DNA from 2 places in the Paenibacillus sp. NPDC058177 genome. Region 2 is predicted to be linked to the other one. Evidence: riboswitches for the same ligand, from Rfam matches in the RefSeq annotation. Region 2 holds a riboswitch; the other holds the start of a gene.

Region 1 (10,808 bases), on a different contig from region 2:
ATTGTCAAAGGAATCGAAATCATTGGAAGAACGGCGCGGCAATTAATGGGATGAAGGGGTGCTGGTGATGAAGGTTGGCGTGATTATGGGGGGCATTTCTTCTGAAATTGAGGTGTCGTTGAACACAGGCAGAGAAATGATGAATCATCTGGATCGTAATAAATATGAGGTGGTTCCGGTTGTATTCAATTCACGTGAGGAGCTTATAGAGAAGGTCAAGGGGCTTGACGTTGCTCTGTTGGCGCTGCATGGCGCTTACGGGGAGGATGGAACGATACAAGGAACGCTGGAGACATTGAGCATACCTTATACGGGAAGTGGTGTGCTGGCAAGCAGCCTGTGCATGAATAAGGATCTGTCCAAAAAAATCCTCCGTTATGAGGGAGTCAACACACCCGACTGGTTGTGCTGGGACAGCATGGACGATTTTTCACCGGAAGCTGTGGAGCGTTTGGGCTATCCCGTGATGGTGAAGCCGAATTCAGGCGGTTCCAGCATCGGAATGGAAAAGGTGAACGATGAGCAGGGACTGCGAGGCGCGGTGCTGAAAGCTTTTACGAGTGACCCCGATCAGTCGATCCTGATTGAACGGTATACAGTGGGCCAGGAAATTACCTGCTCTATCTTGAACGGGGAATTTCTCCCCGTGATAGGCATTACTTCGGCGTCTTCGGAATGGTTCGATTATAGTGCCAAGTATGAGGTAGGTGGGGCGCAAGAGGTCGTGATCACCCTGCCGCCAGAGCTGGAGCAGTCGGTGCGCAGAGCAGCAATGACCTGTTACAAGGCGTTGAAATGCAGCGTGTATGCCCGGGTCGATATGCTTTTGATGGAAGGTGTGCCTTATGTACTGGAGGTTAATACCTTGCCTGGGATGACAATGACGAGTCTGCTTCCCAAAAGCGCAGCGGCAGCCGGACTGTCATTCAGCGCATTATTGGATCGTATTATCAGCTGTTCCCTGACGGAACGCAGCAAGAACAAGGGGGTGCCGGTACATGTTGAATAATTGGATAGCGCCTCGCGTACAGGACATCCCGCCTTCCGGAATACGGGCGTTCTTCGAACTCAGTGCCGGCAACGAGGATATTATCTCGCTGGGCGTAGGCGAACCGGATTTTGTTACCCCGGAGCACATCAGAGAAGCTTGCATGGTGGCGCTGAGTCAGGGAGCGACGAGATATACGCCGAATGCGGGCTTGCCTGAGCTAAGAGAGGAAATTGCTCATTATTTGCAAAATAACTTCAATCTGCGTTACGACCCTTCAAACGAAATAGTAGTCACTGTAGGCAGCAGCGAAGCGCTGGACCTGGCGCTGCGGGCGTTCACTGCTCCAGGAGACGAAATTCTTCTTCCTTCTCCCAGTTATATCGCTTACTCGCCGATTGCCTATCTTAATGGCGGTACATTGGTAGAGGTGGAATCGAAAGCGGAGGAAGGTTTCAAACTGACTGCCGAGGCGCTACAACGGGCAATTACCCCGCGTTCCAAGCTGCTGATGCTGAATTATCCGAACAACCCGACAGGAGCGATTATGACTGCCGAGGACTGGCAGCCGATTGCGGAGATCGTGAAGGCGAACAACCTGCTGGTCATCTCCGATGAAGTCTATGCCGAATTGACCTATGACCGGAAGCATGTCAGCATTGCTTCACTGCCGGGAATGCAGGAGCGGACCATTGTACTCAACGGATTTTCAAAAGCATTCGCCATGACTGGCTGGAGAATCGGCTATGCCTGCGGCCATCGAGATCTGCTGGCAGCAATGCTGAAGATCCACCAATATACAGCCATGTGTGCCCCGGTGCTGGGACAGATTGCTGCAATTGAATCCCTGCGCCATGGCCTTGAGGCTATGAGCGAGATGAGAGAAGTGTATCGGCAGCGCCGGGAGCTGCTGGTGAACGGATTCCGGTCGATCGGAATGCCTTGCCACGTCCCGGAAGGCGCATTCTATGCTTTTCCAAGTATCGCGCATACCGGGCTTGATTCCGAGACGTTTGCGCTGCAGCTATTGAAAGAAGCCGGTGTTGCAGCCGTACCCGGATATGTATTTGGATCGGGAGGAGAGGGGCATATTCGCTGTTCTTACTCAGTATCCACAGAGCGGTTATATCAGGCGCTGGAGCTGATGGAGAGCTTCATGAAGGTGAAGATATAATTGTGTTATAGGACGGCTAATGGGTATGCCAGACAGGCGGCTGTGGGAAGTCTGGTAATATTAAGTGACTACTAATGATAGGGGTGTACCCTTTATGTCAAAAAATACACAAGCCAGCTCTGGCAAAGACGGGGCTGGCGAGCAGCCGGAGTCTGACTTTCCGTCCAGTCTGGCCAAGCCGGCACAGCGCGCGCTTGCCGGAGCGGGGTATACTCGGCTTGAGCAATTGAGCAAGCTTACCGAGAGCGAGCTTTTGCAGCTGCACGGCATGGGTCCCAAGGCGTTAGGCCAATTGCGTACGGCACTTGCTGAGAAAGGACTGTCGTTTGCGGAAGGTTCCTGAGACTGGCATTCCGGCCAAAAGATATATACAAGCAAGCCCCCGTCCATTATCGGACGGGGGCTTGTCACATTTTAAGAATACATAGGTTAGATCTTAAATTGCTGCACGGCTTGTTGCAGCTTTGTGGCTTGCTCGTGCAAATGCTGCACTGTACGGGAATGACCTTCAAGCTCGGCGCTTTGTCGCTCGGAATTACGAGAAAGCGTATTGGCATTAGCCTGCGATTTTGCAGTAATCTGCGCAGTTTCTTCTACGGAGGCGCTGACTTCCTCACTTCCAGCCGAGATTTGCTGGGTAGCTGCCGACACAGACTGAATACTTTGGTCGATGCTTTGAATGAGGATCAACAGATGATTAAACGCATTTCCCGCTTCTGCAACCTTACCGACGCCGGAGGCTACTTCCGAGTTAACGTGGTTCATCTCTGCGACAGAGCGATTCATGTCCTCCTGCAAACCAAGCAGGAATTCACGAATCTGATCGGTAGCTGTCCGGGATTGCTCCGAGAGTTTGCGTACCTCTCCGGCTACCACGGCAAAACCGCGTCCATGCTCTCCGGCCCGTGCCGCTTCAATCGACGCATTGAGGGAGAGCATTTGAATCTGCTTCGTGATCTCTGTAATGCCCTGCACCACTGCACCGATTTGGAGGGAGCGTTCATTCATAATCTGGAACTGACCCAATGACTGCTCGGAAGCCCGTTCGACCTGGCGCATTTGTTCAACGGCTATTTGGGCAATTTCATTACCGCCAAGCGCTTCGGCTGAGGCTTCGCTAATCTGTTCCGTAACTTCTCCTGCTGCGGAGGCGATATGCTGGATACTGTAATTAATCTCTTCCATGGCCCGCGAGTTATCCTTCGCGCTGTGGGCAATGGATGTACTGCCTCTGTCAATCTCGATGACGGACTGGGCGGACTGTTCGGCCATGCCGTTCAGGACCTTCACGCGCTCTTTGAGGTCATTGGAATCTTCGACAACCGTACCGGAAGTCTCCAGAACCTGGCCGATCATTTCTTTGAGGCGATTGGACATAGTCTGAAAGCTTTCAGAGAGCTGTCCAACTTCATCGGTGCCTTTTATAGTCAACTCCTGGGTGAAATCACCCTGTGCAAGTTTATTACTATACGTTGCGAGCTGTGTTATAGGACGTGTTATCCGCCGGCTCATAAGCAGGGCACCGGTCATGCCGATGATAAGGACCACCAAGGTGATTCCTGCACTAGTCCAGAGGATGCTGCTCATTCTTTCTGTGATAAAGGCTACATCAGAGCTTACGCCGACAACCATCGGACTGCCTTTAATAGCGATGTAAGCTGTTTTATGTACACCGTAATCGTCATTATAGATATCGCTGAGCGTCGTTTTTTGGTTCTGGAAGGCCTGTTCCATAGCCGGAGTCACCTGCAGGGTGTCTCCTGTCTTAATCTTGGAGCCATGATCAGCGGCAAGTACGGTAGCTTGACCGTCGTTCAGACTCGCCAAAAAGATCGTCTCTACATCATGTTGGTTGCGTTTGTCCTTGAAGTAGTATTCGATATTGGTAATTGACTGCTCATTCTTGCCTAGCGCCCGCTGGGCATGGGTAGAATTGATGTTCTTGTATACATCCTGGACAGCTCCCGTCAGTAACTTGTTGATCTGCGGCAGTACATAGCTCTCGAACGTATTAGTCGATATGAAATAAAAGCTTACACTTAACAAAAGAGACGCGAGCAACAGGACGACAAACAACAAGCGCGTGAATTTACGGCTAATCGAGTGCTTGAAACGAAACATAGGGTTCTCTCCTTTTCTCTGATATGCCTTTCTATCCCAAGCCTGATGCCTTTTTATGTATGGATAGCTACGATAACTCCGTGAGTAGGGTCGTATATCAGGTTAATACTATCGCTCTGGTGGGATAAACACACATAGTTGATAACTATTTTATATAATTAACCTGCGGTTGAATAGTGAAAAATTTGATTTTCACTGTATTATTTTCTGAAAAAAGATAAAAAAAGTGTCGAAACTTCTAACAATGAATAGAATTAGGTGGAAGAAAGAGGATTCGTACAAAAAATCAAAATATTCTGGTATCTTTGGTTCTGTTATGGTAGAGTGTTTATGTTTTGTTCCGGAATCCGGAACCGCGGTTCGTAACCATCCCGCGTAAACAAAACTAGGAGGAGTTATAAGAAGATGTTTAATTTATGGTGGGGGATTCTCTTTGTCCTCGTCAATTTTGTGTTTTTTCTGCTGTGCTACCGACTATTCGGCAAAAAAGGGATGTATGCCTGGGTGGGAGTCGCCACCGTCATTGCCAATATTCAGGTCTCCAAAACCATTTCCATGCCACCAGGCATTGTCATGACTCTTGGCAACACCATGTACGTGACGCTGTATATGGCGAGCGATCTGCTCAACGAGAAGTATGGGCGGGTCGAAGCGCGGACAGCGGTATGGTTTGGCTTTTTCACCCTGATTACGACGACGGTGATCATGCAGATGGCGCTGGCGTTCACGCCGCAGGAGAGTGATATCGCCCAGTCTTCACTGGAGACGATCTTCGGAATGATGCCGCGGCTTGCACTGGGCAGCTTGGTAGCTTACTTCGTCAGTCAATTCCTGGATGTACGGCTGTATTCTTGGATTCGCAAGTATTATGGCAGTTCGCGCCAGCTCTGGATTCGCACCAACGGCAGCACGATGGTGAGTTCCTTTGTGGATACGCTGATCTTCTGTACGATTGCTTTTGCCGGCATTTACGACTTGAAGGTATGGACAGAGATACTACTGACCACTTATATTATCAAATTCTTGCTCACTGCAGCAGGGACACCGGTATTGTATATCGCCCGCACGTTTACTTTTGCGGAGGATAAACCGAATATGCCACTCCCGGAGGCTTCCGATACGAAGGCGACTACCGCCTAGAAGATCCAGGAGATCTTATAGAGCAAGTTACAGTATTTAAAAAACAGCACGTCCCCGCATATGGAGACGTGCTGTTTTCAATATGCGCCCAATTTTCCTTGGTCAAGGGCGATTGGAAACTCTCTCTATAGATGAAGCACAGTCAGAGCTTTAGGGAAGTTGGTCAGTGTCTGCGCACCGTTTTCACTGACGAAGACATCATCTTCAATGCGCACACCGCCTACGCCCGGCACATAAATGCCCGGTTCCACCGTAAAGACATTGCCCACTTCAATGATGTCTTCATTGAGGCCGTGCAGTGAAGGATATTCATGGACATCTATGCCGAGGCCATGGCCGACACGATGCACGAAGTACTCCCCGTACCCGGCAGCTTCAATGACTTCACGCGCGGCGCGATCCACTGAACCAAAGGTTGCTCCTGGTATAGCAGCGGCAATCCCTGCTTCATTGGCTGCAAGTACGGCATTATAGATGCCGGTCAGCTTGCTGTCCGCCTCTTCCACGGCAAAGGTGCGTGTGATATCAGAAGCGTAGCCTGCAGCATATAGCCCGAGGTCGAACATCAGGAAGTCCCCGGGCTCAATGATCCGGCTACCCGGCTCGCCGTGCGGGAGGGCAGTGTTCGGTCCCGAGAGCACCAGGGTGTCGAAGGCTGGGCCGGAAGCGCCAAGCTTCTTCATTAAATACTCCAGCTCTGCTACCAGTTCAATTTCGCTGACACCGGCCTTGACATGCTTCAGGCCACGGCGCAGCACTTCTTCCACCAGCTCTGCGGCGTGTTTCATGGCAGCGACTTCTTCCGGCGACTTCTTCGCGCGCATGCTCCGCAAGAGATGGCCGATATCGCTGAAGCGCTCTGCCGGAACAGCTGCTGCAAGCTGCTCGAATCGGGAGACGGTGAAATGCTCTTTCTCGATACCGACCGCTCCGAGCTTCTTGCCTTGCAGACGTTGGCGCAGCAGATCATACGGATTATCGGTGTCGCTGTGGGTGGCGATATTCTTCACGGAAGAGGCAGCATGGGCTGCTTCAGCATCAAGGGCCGGGACGATCAGAACGGGCTCTTCGCCACGGACCAGAAGTAGTCCGAGAAAACGTTCATGCGGATTACTTGCGAATCCGGTCAGATAGTAGATATGCTTAGGATCGGTGATGAGCAGAGCGTCCAGTCCTTCGCTGGTCAGCCCTTGCTCCAGGCTTTTCAATACATTGCTCATATTCAATAGTTCCCCTCTCGGTTTTGCGAAGGCATGCTTTCTCCCGTCCGCAAAATGATGTACCATTATATTAAGACAATCGTCCGCAAAAAACCAGAACAGGGGACCGGCCGCGTCTGCCGAATCCAGCCTAAGAGGAGTGAACCCGTATGAAAGGTAAGGTTGTAATCATCACCGGTGCCAATGCCGGTATGGGATTGGCTACAACAGTTGAACTTGCCCGCAAGGGTGCCAGGGTCATCATGGCTTGCCGCAGTCATAAGCGCGGGGAAGAGGCGTTAGTGGCCGCCAGACAGCAGAGTGGATCGGAAGAGATTGAATTGATGCTGCTGGATCTATCCTCGCTGGACAGCATTCGCAGTTTCGCACAGGAATTCTCCGCTCGTTATTCTGTATTGGATGTCCTGATTAACAATGCCGGGGTAGTCAGCACGAAGCGCCAGTTGACGGCTGATGGGTTTGAGATGGATTTTGGCGTCAACCATCTAGGACATTTTCTGCTGACCAACCTGCTGCTGGAGCGACTTCAAGCGGCAGAGCAGGGACGGATCGTCGTGGTTGCTTCCGGCGCCTATAAAATCGGTTCCATGCACTATGAGGACCCAACATTGTCCCGGGGCTTCAATCTGGCGAAGGCTTATGCCCGTTCTAAGCTCGCTAATATCCTTTTCACCCGGGAACTGGCATCGCGCCTGCAGGGAACGCAGATTACCGTCAACTCTGTACATCCTGGTGCGGTGGGTACGAGCATTGGGGTGAACCGGGATACCGGTTTTGGAAGCTCAGTCATGAAGCTGATGTCTTTTTTCTTCTTGACACCGGAGCAGGGGGCGGACACTGCCTTGTATCTGGCCACGGCCCCGGAGTTGCGCCAGGTTACAGGAGAGTATTATTACCGCCGCAAGATTAAGGAGCTGTCGCCGAGGGCGACGGATTCCGCGGAAGCTAAGCGGCTTTGGCAGTGGAGTGAAGAACAGGTCGGCTTGTCCTGACCGATTTCAGTAATAGTAAGAGCCAAGCGCCAACCATGGCAGACAATGTATTATACTGGAGGAATGAAGATATGGATTGGCAGAACTACACGATTGAAGATGCCGAGCTCGCCGATTTGGCGGAAATTGTGAATATCTATAACTCAACAGTTGCTGGACGAATGGTGACTGCCGATCTGGAGCCTGTACGCGTAGAGGAGCGGGAACGTTGGTTCCACGAGCATAACAGCCATCATCGCCCGCTGTGGGTACTAAGGAATAACGGAGAGATCGCTGCCTGGTTCAGCTTTCAGTCGTTCTACGGACGCCCGGCTTACAATGGAACTGCCGAGATCAGCGTGTATGTAAGTGAAAAGTACCGGGGAAGTGGCGCAGGCAGCATTCTGCTGACCCGGGCGCTGGAGACGGCTCCGGCTCTTGGGCTGAAGAATCTCGTCGGTTTCGTGTTTGGCCATAATGAGCCTAGCCTGGGTCTATTGCGGAAGTTCGGCTTTACGGAGTGGGGACTGCTGCCCGGGGTAGCCGAAATGGACGGTATTGCGCGTGATCTGGTAATTATCGGCCGCAAGCTGTAATCTTGGGAGCACCATACCCCGCTTTAGGCCAAATGCCAAAAGGGAAACCGGCGTTCTCCGGTTTCCCTGCGTCACAGTATTATTTCGGTCTCCATCCTACGAAACGTGATTTCGTAGGGTCCAGTGAAGCTCTCTATAGTTAGACAGGAATCAGGATTGGCATTCTCCAGGCTCTATCCAGTCCTCGGACCATTGCTGCAGGTCCCGAATGACCGATTCAAGCGCCCGACCTTTTTCCGTTAAAGAATATTGAATTCTTACAGGGGTCTCGGGAAAAACTTCCCGCAGAACAATACCTTCCTGTTCCAAATCCTTGAGCCGCTCCGAGAGCAGTCTTCCGCTGACGGGGAGCGATGCTTCGATGGTGCTGAAACGCTGTGGTCCATGAAGGAGCTGATAGATGATCAGGCCGGTCCAGCGCTTGCCCATAATATCCATGCTTTTTTGTAACCGGGGACATAAATCTGTGGCTTTCATAAGGCTCACCTCTTATAGTACATTATAAACGAAAAGTCCCGTTACTAAAACAAATTTGAATTAAACGTAGGCTGAAAGGATGATTCATCGTGGCAAAAAAGAAAAGAACTCAAACGCCTCCCCGCGCTGCCGCAGCGGACAGTCCGGCTACATTGAAAGACCTGCTAAGCAGCGATGTGCTGAGCAAGCTGAAAGCGCAGGCAGATGAACTGAAGGCTGAAGAAAAACAGCGTCAGGAAGCAGCCCGTCAAGCGGTGGAAGACCAGCGGAAAGCGGAGCAGAAGCGGCTGGATAATGACTTTGCCCATCTGCTGGAGAACAGTAAACAAGATTGGCACAAGTTCAAATAAAGGCTAAATGCCCAGGAAAGGACACTCGAATGAGTGTCCTTTTTGTGTGTGATGAAAGAGCGAGCCGGGAGAGGGCAGGATGTGGTACTTTTTTCACAGGAATCATTGGAATTCACATTATTCGCAGGTAGTAGGCAGATTGGGGGTAGCCATGAAGTCGATTAAGGTCATTAGTCTGGATATGTTTCAAACGCTGGTGAATCTGGATAGGCGTACTATGAGCATGTGGAATGCGATTTTGGGCAATGACTGCAGTGAGGATCAGGCGAATAGTAATCAAGCTCGGTTATTGGAACATTATTATACTATTGCTGTGCAGATGAGGGGTGACGGCCAATTCCTGCTGACCAAAGAGATATACAGACGGTGTTTTACTAGACTCTTCTCCACGTATAATATCCGATTCGAGCCAGAGCAAGCGCTGGATATTCTCGTTCGGGAGCATTCGCAGGCAGAGCTATATGAAGAGACGGAAGACTTTATCCGCTATATTCTTGGAAACTATGATGTTTGCATTGTAAGCGATACGGACGAGGATATGCTGCCTGCCTTTTATACCCGTTATCCCATTCGCCTGTTCGCTTCAGAAACATATAAATCGTATAAAAATGATCATTCTAACACGCTATTCCAGCAAGTGATCGCTCATTATAATGTTCAACCTGCGGAAATCATACATATTGGCGATACCGTCTCTGACGTTCTGGGGGCGAAGCGCGCTGGAATCCAGGCCTGTTGGCTGAATAGGCTCTCCGTCCCCTGGACACTGGATAATCATAATGATCCGGATTTTATTATCCATAATTTAAACGACGCCAGGGCATTCTTGTAGAAACGTAGAATATCCCAAAGACTCTAAGGCGATACAGAGGGCGAGGCCGGTGGAATAACTGCCACAAACTTGCGTCTGTGGAGTGCAGATTATACAATAATCAGAATTAGTAGGATTCCTGAAAAGAATGGAGCTGAGGACATGAAAGTAGGCGTTGTATCCGATACACACATGACCAGAATGGCCAAAGCGTTGCCACAGGCCCTTATAGCAGAGTTCCGCAAGGTGGATATGATCCTGCATCTCGGGGATTGGGTTGCGCTGGAGATTTACGATATGCTGGCCGAGTTGGCTCCGGTGGAAGGGATTGCCGGGAATAATGATGGTCCGGAAATTATAGAACGTTTCGGTGAACGGAAGATTATCACGCTGGAGGGAGTCCGCATCGGCATGATCCATGGACATACCCCATACTCCCGCAAAGGAACCGATGGCAACGCGCTGCTCGCTTTTGCAGAGGAAGAAGTGGACTGCATCCTGTTTGGCCATTCACATCAACCGCTATTGCGCAGAGAAAATGGTATTTTGTTATTCAATCCTGGCTCACCAACGGACAAGCGGCGAGAGAAGCAGTACTCCTTCGGGCTGCTGGATATTGAAGATGGCAAGATAGCCGACGCCCGTCATGTCTTCTATGACTCCAAGGAATAGGGATAAGAATAGCAACAGTGATGAGGTAAAGATCTAAATTTTGCAGCAATCTATCCATGGGCTATTCGGCAGCCAGATATTACAATTACAGTAAAAAGGCTGTAGCCGGAAAGCAGGGGTATGTGATGCAGAAGAATGATGTGCAGAAAATCGTAATTAGGCAAGCTGATTTGGAAGATTTGGAGCTGCTCTCTCCGTTATTTGATGAATATCGGGTGTTCTACAGACAGGCATCCGATCTGGACGGGGCACGGGCGTTCCTGGAGGAACGACTGCGGCTTAAAGAGT
Region 2 (10,808 bases):
GAGCTGAGTTCCAACAGCACCTGGTTGTATAGCGGAGCTACTGCAGATTCCAAAACCATTGACGATGTATTGAAGTTTCTCGTTAAATAATAAGTTTTTCATATGATCCACCGCAATTTTTGTAGATGTCCTCATCGGGATATTGTACATATTTCATATATTTGCGATAATGAGAATGATTCTTGTTATTACTCAATAAGGAGACAAGTTATTGAATGGTTTCATCCCAGGATTCAGATTAGATAAATAGCACCAAGTTAAGGGCTCCTGATCTTCCGATTACTTCGCGACCGGCAGCGGCTATCCTCATTCTGATCATTGGTCTGGGAGGTATTCTGTTCGGACTGGCGCTCTCGATCTCAGTAGGTGCTGCGGATATTAAACTATCGACAGTATGGGAAGCAGTATTTCATTTTAATCCTGACATACGACAGCATCAGGTGATATGGGAGCTGCGCATCCCGCGTTCCCTCGCCGGGGCACTGGTTGGAGCCTGCTTTGCCGTAGCTGGAGCTATGATGCAGGGGATGACCCGTAACCCGTTAGCGGATTCAGGCCTGCTTGGTCTGAATGCCGGAGCGACAGCTGCGCTGGCCTTAGCGTTTGCTTTTACACCTTCGATGCCTTTCACTTTGATTATGCTGTTTTGTTTTATCGGCGCAGCGTTAGCGGCCTTGCTTGTGTTCGGGATTGGCTCCCTCTCCCGCAATGGATTAACACCCATTCGTCTTACACTTGCCGGAGCTGCAGTAAGTGCGCTCTTGCTCGCTGTCAGCCAGGGAGTAGCGATCCTGTTCCACCTGTCTCAGGATCTAACGTTCTGGCTGGCCGGCGGGGTCGCCGGAACGACATGGGGTCAGCTTAAGATTATGGCACCGCCAATCCTCGTTGCCCTTATCGTGGCAATGATGATGTCTCGTTCCATTACACTGCTTAGCCTCGGCAGCGAGGTGGCAGCAGGACTTGGACAAAATACAAGGCTGGTGCAGGCCGGAGGCATGCTCACAGTTGTGGTGCTTGCCGGAACAGCGGTTTCGGCTGTAGGTCCGATTGCTTTTGTCGGTCTGCTGATTCCTCATATTACACGTTACCTGGTTGGCATTGATTACCGCTGGGTCATTCCTTGTTCAGCTGTACTCGGCAGTCTGCTGCTGATCTTTGCAGATATTGGAGCCAGACTCCTGAATGCACCTTATGAGACGCCGATCGGCGCTCTAATCTCGCTGCTTGGTGTACCGTTCTTTATTTATCTGGCGAGCAGACGGAAGGGGGCGCTGTCATGAGTAAGCCCATCCTCAGTACTTATGAGAAGCAGAGACGAACAAGGAACATCACGGTTCTGTCACTGCTCGGTTTTCTTATCGCCACTGTGTTCGTCATCAGCATGAATACAGGCTTTATGCGTCTCTCACCGCTGGAGGTTCTGCATACGATCGGCGGACAAGGAAATCATCAACAGAAGCTAATCCTGTTTGATTTCCGGTTGCCTCGTATCGTGATTTCGCTGCTAGTCGGGGCGGGCTTTGCAGTCTCCGGCTGTATACTGCAAAGCTTGTCGCGCAATGCATTAGCTGAACCTTCTACCTTAGGGGTCACCGCAGGTGCCGGTTTTGCGGTCATCTTGTTTATTTCTTTCCAGCTACAACGGCGGCGCCGATCTACGTGCTTCCGCTGCTAGCCTTGCTGGGCGCCGGTCTTACAGCCGCGCTAATCTACATCCTGGCTTTTCGCCGGGAAGGGCTGTCCCCGGCAAGGCTTGTGCTGATCGGGATCGCGGTTGCCGCAGGCATCAACGCTTACCAGATTGTGTTGGCGCTGAGACTTGATCCCAAGAATTATCAATTCGTGGCCACCTGGATGGCCGGGAAGATCTGGGGTGGCGATTGGCGCTTTGTACTGGCGCTGCTGCCGTGGATTGTCGTTCTTCTGCCGTTCGCGTTCTATAAAGCCCGAGTGCTGAATGTAATGAATCTGGGCGACCAGATGTCCACCGGGCTTGGCGCTCCAGTGGAGCGTGAACGCTTGCTGCTGCTCGCGGCTGCGGTAGCCCTTGCAGGCTCCTGCGTGGCTGTCAGCGGCGGCATCGGCTTCGTTGGTCTGATTGCACCCCATCTGGCCCGCAGGCTGGTGGGACCGCGGCATCAGGTGCTGCTGCCGGCCGCTGCTCTAACAGGCGGACTATTGCTACTGGCCGCCGATACGATCGGCCGCTGGATCATGCAGCCGGCGGAAGTGCCGGCAGGCGTCGTAGTGGCTGTAATCGGCGCACCCTATTTTTTATATTTGCTCGCCAAATCAAGAGCTTAATTTATTCTACAAATCCAATATTAACGGGCATACCCCGAAAAACTACAGGGAGTGAAGATCATGTCAGAACGTTTGAATACAGAACAGCTAAGCATCGGGTACTCGGAAGCCACTATAGTTAAGGGACTGAACCTGACGCTTCCAACAGGGAAAATTACGGCGCTTGTCGGGGCTAACGGCTCCGGAAAGTCGACGATTCTAAAGACGATGGCCCGGATCATGAAGCCGAAGAGCGGCAGTGTAATGCTGGACGGCAAATCCATTCATAACCTCTCCACCAAAGAAGTGGCCCGTCAGTTAGCGATTTTGCCACAGAACCCAACAGCACCAGACGGACTTACTGTAGCTGAATTGGTAAGTTACGGTCGTTATCCCCATCAGAAGGGCTTCGGTACATTAACACCGGAAGACCGCCAAATTATCTCTAATGCGATCGCTGAGACGGGGATGTCGGACTTCCATGACCGCCCGATTGATCGTCTCTCCGGGGGACAACGTCAGCGTGCTTGGATTGCTATGGCATTGGCGCAAGAGACGGATATTCTGTTCTTGGATGAACCTACAACGTTCCTTGATATGGCACATCAACTGGAAGTGCTGCAATTGCTGCAAAAGCTGAATGAAGAGAAGGGCCGTACCATCATCATGGTAGTCCATGACTTGAACCATGCTTCCCGTTACGCGCAGCATATGGTGGCGATCAAGTCCGGCACAGTGATTAGTGAAGGTGCACCTGCCGAGGTAATGACCACACCGGTCTTGCGTGAAGTATTCGGAATCGAGTGCGATATCGTGCCTGATCCGCGCACGGGCGTGCCGCTGTGCCTCCCATATGAACTTGCAGCTTACAAAGCTGTTGGACTGTAGCAAGCCATCAAGGGAAATTGGTTATATCGTCATAAAATTATCCATAATATCAATATATGTATAGAAGAACAGGCTCCCGTCATTGACAAGGGAGCCTGTTCGTTGTTAAAGTTGTGGTTGCCTGATCATCTACCCTATATTCTTAGGTAGTGATAAGTTTGGCATATTGTATTGCAGAAGCATGAATCTCTTCATCCGTGATGGTCATTGCGCCACTGAGAATGAAGTAAGGCTGCAGTTTTGTGCCAATGAGATTGGAAGTAGCTTCAATAGGTCTAAGCAGCTCTTCCAGACTGAATTTGTTATAGCCGGTTGGGGTATACGCTTCCTTAGGACCGCCGGTGGACAATGCAATCTGCAATTCCTTGCCATGCAGCTTGTTGCCGTTCTCGCCATAAGCCCAGCCGTAGGTAAGCACGGAATCGAACCATTTTTTCAAAAGTGGCGGTGTGCTGTACCAATAAAAGGGATATTGAAGCACGATACGGTCATGCTGTTCCACCAGCTTCTGTTCACGCTCTACATCGATAACCTCTGAAGGGTAAGTCTCATAAAGATTGTGTACGGTAACATCAGTATTGGCCTTGAGGTATTCCTGCCAGTATTTATTGATCTTGGATTGTTCAAGGTTGGGGTGCGCGACGATAACTAAAGTTGACATGAGTTAACTTCCTTTCCATAATGAAAATAAATTTTTAATGTTTAACCTGTAATCATTATAGTTACAAGTTTGTGTCCCGTCAAGCGGGTTTATTTCTATTCCATCAAAGGGGTATGCAATATGAATATCAGCAAAGTTCAGGACGATCTGCAAGCCATTGTCACAGCAGGCGTCGTTAAAAGTCATGAAGAATTAAAGGACCGGGTATTCACCAAAATGGGGGGACGGGCAGATATTCTGGCAGCTCCCGCTACTTATGAAGAAATTCAGAAAATTGTTACATATGCGAGTGAACAGCGTATTCCGCTGACGGTACTTGGCAATGGCTCTAATGTCATTATCCGCGACGGAGGAGTACGCGGTATTGTGCTACAAACCTCAGACCTGACGGGCATGGAAGTGCGGGATGGACTGTTGTATGCAGAGTGTGGCGCCAAAATCATTGATGTATCGCGTTATGCGCTGGATCAGGAATTGGCGGGCCTGGAATTTGCTTGTGGTATCCCTGGTACAGTAGGGGGCGCTCTTTACATGAACGCAGGAGCCTACGGTGGTGAGGTCAAGGATGTACTCCACAGCGCCGTTGTCTTGAACAAGGCTGGCGAACTAATAACGCTTCAAGGTGACCAAATGCAATGGGGATACCGGAAGAGCATTTTCTCCAGCGGTGAATACGTTGTTCTGGAGGCACGGTTTGCTCTTAAGCCGGGGGAAGCTGCAGCCATCAAGTCCGTTATGGATGAATTGACGTTTCTCCGGGAATCGAAGCAGCCACTGGAATACCCGTCTTGTGGTAGTGTTTTCAAGCGTCCTCCAGGACGGTTTGCCGGCCAGTTAATTCAGGAAAGCGGACTCCAGGGAACCCGTATCGGCGGTGCCGAGGTGTCCCGTAAACACGCTGGATTTATCGTAAATGCAGATCATGCCACGGCTAGCGACTATATCGGTCTGATTCAACATGTCAGAGAAACCGTGATGGATAAATTTGGCGTAGAGCTGGAAACCGAAGTGGAGATCATCGGTGAAGAGTAGTAGATATGGACTGGCAAGAGGCTGCGGGCTTTTATCCGCAGCCTCTTTAGTCATCTTTTCATAACAAACGGTGTTATCCTGTTACAGATCACATGGGTATTACGAAGCCTGAGGTATCATTCTTTAGACAAAGTGTAATGGGCACGGTCTGTCTTCACCTCTGCAGCCTCTGCATCGGAACGATTCAGCCGCAGCCCGCTGACTGCAATTTCGTAGTTCGCCTGGGGCAAGCGCACCAATTCGCCATCTCTGTTCAGCGTGCTTCCCGAACCTCTAAGAATTAGCGCACTATCCAGATAATCATCAATGACATCATCCGCATCACGGTAATCGACGCCTTCCAGCTTGAAATGAATGGTGTCCGTATCCGAAAGCTCTTGCTTCTCAATTAGAATCGTCTGGTTCACCTGTGTATTCAGCCAATCCGAGAGCTGTTGTACCTGCTGTTCCATAACCTGATCCCATCCTTTAGAAGATGATCTATAGGCTATAAGTTACCCTGTTCGCCAAAAATGAATCCGTCATTTTTGCGGTGGAAAATAAATTTATCACATTTATAATTAATATTATTAATCATTATTTTTACACTTGTCATCCCGCATACCCCATGGTATAGTTCAAGACGCACGATATCAGTTAAAGAAGAAGTCTGCGTCATTGTGCGCAGGAGAGGTTCGCAAACTCCCTCTATAAAAAACTAAGACCCTTAAGGGACGTCAGATGCCATAGCGAATGATGTTCCGCGTATAAACGGGATAACTCTGTCCATGGGTCAGAACTCGTTTATTCTTAGTAGAGCCAAGTTTTCGAAATCTCGTTCTTCTTTCCAATTCCGGCGCAGGCCGAAGGAAAAGAGAGGGATTTTTTGTCATGTCTGAAGGAAGATTGAAAGATGAAATGAAGGAAGTTACACTGCTGGGCAATCAGGGAACGCAATACCATTTTGGCTATGCGCCAGAGGTGCTGGAATCGTTCGATAACAAGCATCCGGGACGCGATTATTTCGTCAAGTTCAATTGCCCGGAATTCACCAGTCTGTGCCCCGTTACGGGCCAGCCGGATTTTGCAACACTGTACATCTCGTACATCCCGGAGCAAAGAATGGTGGAATCCAAATCGCTGAAGCTGTATTTGTTCAGTTTCCGCAATCATGGGGATTTCCATGAGGACTGCGTCAATATCATTATGAATGATCTCATCAGCCTAATGGACCCGCGTTATATTGAAGTATGGGGGAAATTCACCCCGCGGGGCGGCATTTCGATTGACCCTTATTGCAACTGGGGACGTCCGGGAACGAAGTATGAGGCAATGGCAGAACACCGTCTCATGAATCATGACCTTTACCCGGAAAAAGTGGATAACCGCTAACCCTATTTTGTAAAAAAGGAGATTTCGAAGATGAATAAAAAAGCATTGGTCGTCTTTAGCGGCGGCCAGGACAGCACGACCTGTCTGATCTGGGCGCTTCAACACTATGATGAGGTCCAAGTGGTCACGTTCAATTATAATCAGCGGCATGCCGCTGAGATTGAAGTAGCACAGCAGATTGCCGCCGATTTTAAAGTAAAGCAACATATTCTTGATCTGGGACTGCTGAATCAGCTGGCACCCAACGCATTAACACGGGAAGATATCGCTATTGAAGAAGGAGCAGAGAATGAGCTCCCAAGTACTTTTGTGGATGGGCGTAATCTGTTGTTCCTGTCGTTTGCGGCAATTCTTGCCAAGCAGCTTGGCTACCACCATATTGTAACAGGGGTCTGTCAGACTGATTTCAGCGGATATCCGGACTGCCGTGATGTGTTCGTGAAATCGCTGAATGTGACGCTGAATCTGTCGATGGACTACGAATTCGTGATTCATACGCCGCTGATGTGGCTGGATAAAAAAGAAACCTGGAAAATGGCCGACGATCTGGGCCACTTTGATTATATTCGTGAGCGCACGCTGACCTGTTACAACGGGATCATTGGGAGTGGCTGCGGGACTTGTCCCGCGTGCCTCTTGCGCAGCCGTGGGCTGACGCAGTACGAAGGGGAGCGAAAGAAGGGTGACTCATGCTGAACGAGGTTTCGGTATGCAAAATCTTCACCTTTGACGCTGCCCACCAGCTTATCGGTCATAAGGGGAAATGCAGCAATCTTCACGGCCATACCTACAAGCTGGAGGTTGTGCTGAAAGGTGTTCCTTCCGTGCAGGAGGGGCATTCTGACGAAGGCTTCGTCGTTGATTTTAGCGACATCAAGGCGAGGGTGCAGGAGGTACTGATTGATCGTCTGGATCATGCTTTTCTCGCTACAGGCAATGAACCTGTACTTGAGTCGCTGTACAGCTCTGGCTCTAAGGTTGCACAACTCTCATTCCGCACGACAGCCGAGAATTTGTCATCCTACGCGGCCTATGAGTTGAAGAAAGCAGGGCTGCCGTTGTACTCTGTGAAGCTCTGGGAAACACCAACGTCATGGGCGGAAGTATTGGCGGAAGATATTCCGATAGAAGGTCCGTCTTACCGCCTTTATGGGGGGTGTGACTGTGAGTAAGCTGCCGGTCATCGAGATCTTTGGCCCTACCATTCAGGGCGAGGGTGCAGTTATTGGGGTGAAAACGATGTTCGTACGCACTTACGGTTGTGATTACCGCTGTAGCTGGTGTGACTCGGCTTTTACCTGGGATGGGTCAGCTAAAGACAAGCTCCGCCTGCTGGAACCGGAAACGATTGTAGAAGAGCTGATGGCTCTGGCTGACGGCAATTTTGACAGTGTAACGATTTCTGGGGGCAACCCGGCGTTGATCGGTGAGGGGATGAAGCATTTCATCGATCTTCTTCATAGAAAAGGCATTCAGATCGCTATCGAAACCCAAGGGAGCCGCTGGCAGGATTGGTTCTATGATGTGGATGTCCTAACCATCAGTCCGAAGCCGCCAAGCTCGGGGATGAAGACCGATTGGGAAGTACTGGACCATATTCTGCGGAACATGAGGGAGCATGGACGCGCGACACATAATCTGAAGGTCGTGGTCTTTGGAGAGGAAGATTTGGAGTATGCCAAATCGGTTCATCGGCGGTATGAGGATGTACAGCTCTTCTTGCAGCCGGGTAACGACGATGTTAAGGAGGCTGGCGACATCTCGGGAAGGCTGCTAAGGCGCCTGGAATGGCTGTTCAACAAGGTGATCGCCGATCCTGCATTGAACCGGGTGCGGGTATTGCCACAATTACATGCCTTAATTTGGCATAATAAACAAGGCAAGTAATAGATTCATTGAAGTGAGGTCCGGTTTCTTCCGTGTGGAGGGGCCGGTCTTTTTTACATAAGACGAATAAAAGAAATTAAAACAAAAAGTGAGAAGGAACGAAGGGGGAAGTTTGGAACTGTAGGAGCGGTAGCGACCGCCTAAAAGCTTTCCGCAGGAAAGCTCGCGTCGGAAGCCTAAGCTGTCTTCGGATTTCAACCGCAAACAGCGGTACAATGGAAAGAAATCTGGAGACAACAGCGGCCGGAAGTCCAAACATTCCACCGTAGTGACGACCGAGCCTTACGTTAGGATCTTAAGTTCGTCTTATGTAGAAAAGAAGATTTTACAATTTTTTATGGATAAGGCATTGCATTTTCCTTAATACCGAGTATAATACTTGGTATACAGAGAGTAAGGAGTCGGTACACATGTCAGTCGATGATTATCTGGATCTTTTAAATTACGCCAAAGCGATTAACGATGGACAGTGGCAGGCTGACATCATTGAGCGATTGAAGAACCTTCCCGCAGCTTCCGCTCAGAAGCAAAGAGAAGAAAGTGTCCGGGAATTGTGGGTACAATTTGACGATGTGAATGCAGTATTGGTGGAGTTGTTCAACAAGCTGCGTGAGAATGAACCTACAGAGGATCAGAATTCGCTGAAAGAGAAGATCTGGGAGCTAAAGCTGGAACGGATTAGATTAGCGAAGCGGATTCAGAGTAAATATATCGGTATTAGATAGCAGAGGAAGAGATACGAGAGTAATAGGTGAACATAAAAAAATGGCATGCAGTTGTCTGCTCTGCCAAGACTTGATGGTCTTCTTGTAAAGTGAATTTTGGGGATTCACTTGATTAAGAAAAATAAATCAGACAATGGAATTACTTAGACATTTGCATTCCTTCACGCATCATGGTCATGCACATTGTCATCATTTCATCGCAGTCTTGCATTTTCTTCATCATCATGTCCATATCCATGTCCATCATGTTCATTTCAGACATCTTCTCCATGCACATCTTCATGGTGTTCATCTTAGCCATCATGTCCTCCATACACATGCTCATCATCATTTCCATACACATTTTTTCCATTTTAATTCCGCCTCTCAATTTGGTTTACTTGCCTACTTAAAATTACTATATTTTACTAGATAATTCAATAGCAAATTGTGAAGATTTCTAGCTTATTCCAGCATTAAACTGGGAAAAGTAAAAGACAGCTCTTTAAAAGGAGCTGTCTTTTTGCATGTGTTAAGATAAAAATGATTTTTTTCTAATCCTTCTGATACAAAAAATAGCTGTTAGTCGTCTTACTTATAGCTGCAGCGGATAAGGAGGTATAAACAAAATGAATATTCCGGAATCAGAAATATTTCAAAATATATTTTATGAACACTATCCCATTGTAAGACGTAAATTGGTGGCGCTGATCAGAGATGAAGCGGCTGCGGACGATTTGGCACAGGATGTGTTCCTGAGGCTGTACCGCAATCCACCGGATGATCCTGCAGCCCTTGGCGCATGGCTCCATAGGGTGCTTACTCGGATCGGATATGACTACATGACCAAGAAGGCCAGGGAACGCCGATTACAGGACAAGCAAGAATTGTTCTTAGGCAGTGAACCTGCACCCCCGACGGGTGAAGACGCAGTGCTTCGTAAGCTGGACCAGGAGGATGTACGGGAATGGCTGGATGAACTGCCGGAACGTGACCGGCAGGTACTGCTCCTGAAATACTCGGGCTACAGTTATGCAGAAATCGCCGGTGAGCTAGGGGTGAAGGCACCCGTAGTTGGTACGTTGCTTAACCGGGCTACGACAAGATTGAGGAAGACGGCAACCAAATCCCAGCCACAAATCGATTAAAGAAATCTTTTAAATTAAAGGAGGGTGAAACCGATGACGAAACTTCCCCTGAACAACGATAGAGAGAAACAAGCAACGGATGAGGCATGGGCCAGATTGCAAGCCACCCTTGCTGGAGAGGCAATAAATCCCCGCTGGAATGAATGGGGACTGACTTCAGAGAAAGAAGAAGGGGGTCCTGTAATAAGCATGAAGTCTGAAATAACGGTTGGAGAAATGCCGCAAGAGGAGAGGGCCACGTATTCGGATAGCTCTACTCACAATAATGTGCCATTACGCCGCTGGAAAATGACCCGTCGCAGCAAATGGGCGGCGGCAGTAGCCGGCGTGGCTGCTCTTGCTGTAGTATTAGCGACCCCTGTCGGCAACACGGCCATGGCCTCGCTCCTGAACCAGTTCCGCATGGAGACAGTTACAGCTGTCAATGAGGATGACTTGCGTAATATGTTCTACCAGCTCACCGACAGAGATAACATCCATGAAGCTGTCAATGATTTTGGATCATTCCAGAGCACGCCTGGCATGGTTTCGGGAGACATGTCCCCGGCGCAAATACAGGAGTCCTTAGGTTATTCTCCCTTGAGCGCTGCACTCCGGAATAACCATGGACAGCTGTTTGTTTCATCTTCGCAGGAGATTAAGCTTAGTCTGAATGTTGAAAAAACAAACGAAGTCATGAAACGATTAGGAGCGGTAAAGCTGCTGCCTGAATCGGTGGACGGTAAGCCAATTACGCTGCATATCCCTGAGATTGTAAATTACAATCTTGCAGAGAATAAAAATGATTGGGCAAGCTTGCAGCAGATGAAGACACCAATATTGACGGTAGAT

What was found. Region 2 has a riboswitch for preQ1 ahead of queF (preQ(1) synthase). Riboswitches for the same ligand answer to the same signal wherever they lie in the genome.
Region 1: it holds a riboswitch for preQ1, as region 2 does, so the genes downstream of both, ACFVU8_RS16295 (queuosine precursor transporter) here and queF (preQ(1) synthase) in region 2, are expected to answer to the same signal.

The regions. Positions count from the first base shown of each region.
Region 1 covers NZ_JBHVVB010000003.1:516,261-527,068, reverse strand. The annotation lists gene ACFVU8_RS16320 (aminotransferase-like domain-containing protein) at 1-54, shown strand, start outside; gene ACFVU8_RS16315 (D-alanine--D-alanine ligase) at 68-1,009, shown strand; gene ACFVU8_RS16310 (pyridoxal phosphate-dependent aminotransferase) at 999-2,162, shown strand; gene ACFVU8_RS16305 (helix-hairpin-helix domain-containing protein) at 2,257-2,505, shown strand; gene ACFVU8_RS16300 (methyl-accepting chemotaxis protein) at 2,592-4,283, opposite strand; PreQ1 riboswitch class I at 4,633-4,678, shown strand; gene ACFVU8_RS16295 (queuosine precursor transporter) at 4,689-5,423, shown strand; gene ACFVU8_RS16290 (M24 family metallopeptidase) at 5,549-6,643, opposite strand; gene ACFVU8_RS16285 (SDR family oxidoreductase) at 6,793-7,635, shown strand; gene ACFVU8_RS16280 (GNAT family N-acetyltransferase) at 7,707-8,210, shown strand; gene ACFVU8_RS16275 (winged helix-turn-helix transcriptional regulator) at 8,361-8,687, opposite strand; gene ACFVU8_RS16270 (YqkE family protein) at 8,777-9,037, shown strand; gene ACFVU8_RS16265 (HAD family hydrolase) at 9,189-9,869, shown strand; gene ACFVU8_RS16260 (metallophosphoesterase family protein) at 10,011-10,520, shown strand; gene ACFVU8_RS16255 (GNAT family N-acetyltransferase) at 10,577-10,808, shown strand, end outside.
Region 2 covers NZ_JBHVVB010000001.1:903,202-914,009, forward strand. The annotation lists gene ACFVU8_RS04255 (iron-hydroxamate ABC transporter substrate-binding protein) at 1-90, shown strand, start outside; gene ACFVU8_RS04260 (FecCD family ABC transporter permease) at 243-1,283, shown strand; partial or broken gene ACFVU8_RS04265 (FecCD family ABC transporter permease) at 1,280-2,307, shown strand; gene ACFVU8_RS04270 (ABC transporter ATP-binding protein) at 2,368-3,174, shown strand; gene ACFVU8_RS04275 (NAD(P)H-dependent oxidoreductase) at 3,317-3,835, opposite strand; gene murB (UDP-N-acetylmuramate dehydrogenase) at 3,956-4,867, shown strand; gene ymzB (protein YmzB) at 4,984-5,319, opposite strand; PreQ1 riboswitch class I at 5,531-5,574, shown strand; gene queF (preQ(1) synthase) at 5,738-6,238, shown strand; gene queC (7-cyano-7-deazaguanine synthase QueC) at 6,269-6,934, shown strand; gene ACFVU8_RS04300 (6-pyruvoyl trahydropterin synthase family protein) at 6,928-7,410, shown strand; gene queE (7-carboxy-7-deazaguanine synthase QueE) at 7,403-8,125, shown strand; gene ACFVU8_RS04310 (hypothetical protein) at 8,536-8,850, shown strand; gene ACFVU8_RS04315 (hypothetical protein) at 8,990-9,202, opposite strand; gene ACFVU8_RS04320 (sigma-70 family RNA polymerase sigma factor) at 9,459-9,977, shown strand; gene ACFVU8_RS04325 (hypothetical protein) at 10,011-10,808, shown strand, end outside.